DNA from 2 places in the Micromonospora sagamiensis genome. Region 1 is predicted to be linked to the other one. Evidence: riboswitches for the same ligand, from Rfam matches in the RefSeq annotation. Region 1 holds a riboswitch; the other holds the start of a gene.
The links. A riboswitch is a leader RNA that binds a small molecule or an ion and turns the genes downstream of it on or off. The one in region 1 is predicted to bind S-adenosylmethionine.
Positions count from the first base shown of each region.

Region 2: it holds a riboswitch for S-adenosylmethionine, as region 1 does, so the genes downstream of both, IGA62_RS00320 (aminotransferase class V-fold PLP-dependent enzyme) here and thrC (threonine synthase) in region 1, are expected to answer to the same signal.

Region 1 covers NZ_AP023438.1:2,349,617-2,351,811, reverse strand. Annotated here, with positions in the region: gene IGA62_RS10000 (hypothetical protein) at 1-6, opposite strand, end outside; gene IGA62_RS09995 (A24 family peptidase) at 103-834, opposite strand; SAM riboswitch class I at 968-1,103, shown strand; gene thrC (threonine synthase) at 1,114-2,195, shown strand, end outside.
Region 2 covers NZ_AP023438.1:88,645-90,839, reverse strand. Annotated here, with positions in the region: gene IGA62_RS00325 (putative bifunctional diguanylate cyclase/phosphodiesterase) at 1-835, shown strand, start outside; SAM riboswitch class IV at 883-1,003, shown strand; gene IGA62_RS00320 (aminotransferase class V-fold PLP-dependent enzyme) at 1,050-2,195, shown strand, end outside.

The DNA.
Region 1 (2,195 bases):
ACGCATCGTCCGCCACCTTTCCCTCGAACCGGTGAGCGGGACAGTACTGAATGGATGCCAGTGCCGGTCGAGGGCTGATCCGCGGATCGCGGGACGGCGGGCTCAGGAGGCCGTGACCGCCGGCCACCAGGTGACCGCCGGCACCGCCAGCAGCGCGCCGACCAGGAGCGCCGGACCGAAGGGCATCGCCGTCCGCCAACCGACCCGGCGGGTGGCGAGGAGCACCAGCAGCACGGGGACGTTCACCACCCAGGGCAGCACCACGCCCAGGACCACCGCCTCCCATCCCAGCCAGCCCAGGTACCAGCCGAGCAGCGCGCCCACCTTCGCGTCACCGACGCCGAGGCCACCGCCGGGCAGCAGCACCATCCCGGTGAGGACCAGGCCGACCACCAGGCAGGCGAGCAACCCTCGCCACCAGTCGTCCCACGCACCGCTCCGCAGGGCGACGGCACCGAGCAGCACCGGAGTGGCCGCCAGTGCCGGCAGCACCACCTGGTCGGGCAGCCGCTGGCAGGCGACGTCGATGACGCCGAGCAGCACGCCGAGCACCGTGAGGGCGAGGAAGAGCGGCAGTACGGCCACCGGTCCCAGCGCCGCCCCGAGCAGCCCACCGGCCAACCCGGCGATCGAAGCGGTCAGCCAGCGTGGCACCCCCAGCCGGTGTCCGCACCCGCACCGGGCCGCCACCCACCCGCGTGCCCCGGCCGCCAGCGGGGCACCGCACGCGGCACAGTCCCGCCGGACGGGCTGCCCGTACGGCACGGCGAGGCGGTACGCCACCGCCGGGACGAGCGCCCCCGCCACCCCGCACCCCAGCGCAGCCGCCAACACCGCCGCACCCTATCCCTCCTGCCCCGGGGCCCACCCTCCCGCCGGGGACCGGCGAGGGCGAGGTGGCTCACAGCGTGGGAAGGAGGGTCGGCAAAAGCGCAGGCCGCTCGTAGAATCTGCTGCACAACTGAATACCTCATCCAGAGGGGCTGAGGGATACGGCCCGACGACGCCCCGGCAACCACCCCGTGCGCTCAGAGCTGAGCGTCCGACGGGGCAGGTGCCAAATCCGTCCCCGCCGCAGGGTGCGACGCGGGGAAAGATGAGAGGACCCTCGACATGACGTCGACGATCGTCGCCCCCGGTATCGACACCACCGCCAGCCCCGCCCGCGCCCTCGTCTGTCGCGCCTGTTCGGCCCGGTACCCGCTCGCCGCCCAGCACGCCTGCTACGAGTGCTTCGGCCCGCTGGAGGTCGACTACGACACCGCCGCGCTGGCGCGGGTCACCCGGGAGCAGATCGAGGCCGGCCCGCAGAACCTCTGGCGGTACGCCGCCCTCCTGCCCGCCGGCCAGGACCCGGCCACCCGGGTCACCCTCGACCCCGGGCTGACCCCGCTGGTCGCCGCCGGCAACCTCGCCGCCGAGCTGGGCATCACCGCCCCGCTCTGGATCAAGGACGACAGCGCCAACCCGACCCACTCGTTCAAGGACCGGGTGGTCTCGGTGGCGCTGACCGCCGCCCGCGCGCTCGGCTTCACCCGCTTCGCCTGTGCCTCGACGGGCAACCTGGCGAACTCCGTGGCCGCGCACGCCGCCCGGTCCGGCGTGCCCTCGGTGGTCTTCATCCCGGGTGACCTGGAACAGGGCAAGGTGATCACCACCGCCGTGTACGGCGGCGACCTGGTCGCCATCGACGGCTCGTACGACGACGTGAACCGCCTCTGCGGCGAACTGGTCGAGACCGACGAGTTCGAGGACACCGCGTTCGTCAATGTGAACGTCCGTCCCTACTACGCCGAGGGGTCGAAGACCCTCGGGTACGAGGTGGCCGAACAGCTCGGCTGGCGGATCCCGGCGCAGGTGGTCATCCCGATGGCCAGCGGCGAACTGCTCACCAAGATCGACAAGGCGTTCAGCGAGCTGGTCGAGATCGGGCTGGTCGAGGCCCCGGCCGGCGGCTGGAAGGTGTTCGGCGCACAGTCGACCGGCTGCAACCCGATCGCCACCGCCCTGCACGCCGACACCGACACCATCACCCCGGTCAAGCCGACCGGTATCGCCAAGTCGTTGAACATCGGCGACCCGGCGGCCGGCCTCTACGCCCTGGAGGCGGTGCGGCGTACCGGTGGGTGGATGGACCACGCCGACGACGAGGAGATCCGCGCGGGGATCCGGCTGCTCGCCCGGACCACCGGGGT
Region 2 (2,195 bases), 2.3 Mb from region 1:
GGCACGCAGCAACGCCGACGCCGAACGTTACCGACTGTCGGCGGCCATGCCGGCGGCCCTGCGGCGGGGCGAGTTCACCCTCGCCTACCAGCCCATCGTCGATCTCCGGTCCGGCCGGCTGACCGGGGTGGAGGCACTGGCCCGCTGGCACCATCCCCAGCTCGGCCTCTTGGGTGCCGCCCGGTTCATCGAGTTCGCCGAACGCACCGGCCTCGTCGTGGCGCTGGGCAACCACCTGCTGGAGCAGGCGTGCCGCCAGGCCAGCCGCTGGCAGAGCCTCCAGCCCGGTCTGTACGTCAGCGTGAACGTATCGGTGCGCCAGCTCCACCAGAGCGGCATGGCCGGGGCCGTCTCCCAGGTCCTCGACCGGACCGGCCTGCCGCCGAGCCTGCTCCAGCTCGAAGTCACCGAGCAGGCGGTGATCGAACTGACCGGTACCGTGACGGACACCCTGACCGCGCTGATGAAACTCGGGGTCCGACTCGTCATCGACGACTTTGGTGTCGGCTACGCGAACCTGGCCAACCTCCGCGCCCTACCCCTGCACGGCCTCAAACTCGACGCCAGCCTGACCCGTCCGTCGACACCGACGATCAGGCGAGCGACGATCCACCACCCCGCCACGGACGACGATTTCCTCACCACCGTCGTGTCGCTCGGCCACCAGCTCGGTCTCACCGTGACCGCCGAAGGTATCGAGACCTCCCAGCAGGCCGACCGCATGGCCGCCACCGGCTGCGACAGCGGGCAGGGCTGGTACTTCGGTCACCCGGTGCCGCCCAGCGAGATCACCGACAGCATCGTGGCGCAGCACCAGCAGATGCCCACCACGTAGCTGCCCGGATTTGGCCGGACCGCGTCCGGCAGCTAAGCTGCGGCCCAGGTCATGAGTGCCAGCGACAAGCCCCGGCTTGCTGGCCGGCAACCCTCGTCGAGGTTCGCGGTGGGGTGCCCCGGGTGATGACCCGGCCCAGCGCGATCAGGTGCTGGGCAAGCGCGGACCCCGTCCAGCTGCCGTTCCGGGGTCCCTGGACTGCCGGAGGTCTGCCATGACCACTGCCCTCGTACCGTCGCCCCTGCGTGCCGGACTCCGTCCGGCACCGCAACCGCCGTACCCGCCGCTCCAGGTGCTCGGAGTGCCCGGCGAGGTCAACCTCGACTACGCCGCCTCCGCACCCTGCGCCCGTGCCGCCGCCGACGCGGTGGCCGAGCTGCTGCCCTGGCACGCCAGCGTGCACCGGGGTGCCGGCGCCCTCTCCCGGCGCTGCACCCTCGCGTACGAGCGGGCCCGGCAGACCGTCGGCGACTTCTTCTCCGCCCGCCCCGAGGATCACGTGATCTTCACCCGGAACACCACCGACGCGCTCAACCTGCTCGCCCACGTGCTTCCCGCCGGCACCAAGGTCGTGACCTTCGCCGCCGAACACCACGCCAACCTGCTGCCCTGGCCCGCCGGGGCACTCCGACTGCCGGTGCCCGACTCTCCGCACGCGGCGGTACGCGGGCTCGCCGCCGCCCTGCGTGAACTGCGTCGCGGGTCCGACCCGAGTGCGCCGATCCTGGTAGCGGTCACCGGCGCGAGCAACGTCACCGGGGAGTGCTGGCCGGTGGCCGAACTCGCCCAGGTGGCCCACCGGTACGGCGCCCGCGTCGCGCTGGACGCCGCCCAGCTGGCACCGCACGTTCCCGTCGACCTGGCGGCGCTCGACGTGGACTACCTCGCCGCGTCCGGGCACAAGCTGTACGCCCCGTTCGGTGCCGGCGTGCTCGTCGGACGGGCGGACTGGCTGGACGCCGCCCCGCCGTACCTTCTCGGCGGCGGGGCCACCCGGCACGTCGGGCCGGCGACGCACGACGTGCGCTGGACCACCGGCCCGGGGCGGCACGAGGCCGGCACCCCGAACCTGCTCGGTGCGGTGGCCCTGGCGGCGGTCTGTACCGCGCTCACCACCGCGGACCGCGCCGCCCTGCACCGCCGTGAGCAGGCATTGCTGACCCGGTTGCGTACCGGCATCGCGGCACTGTCGCACCTCGTCGAGCTGCGGACGTTCGGCCCCGCGGCCGACCGGGTCGGCATCGTGTCGTTCGTGGTCGCCGGCCGGGACTCCGCCGAGGTGGCGGCCACCCTCGCCGCCGAGCACCGGATCGGGCTACGCGACGGGCTGTTCTGCGCCCACCCGTTGGCCCGACGGTTG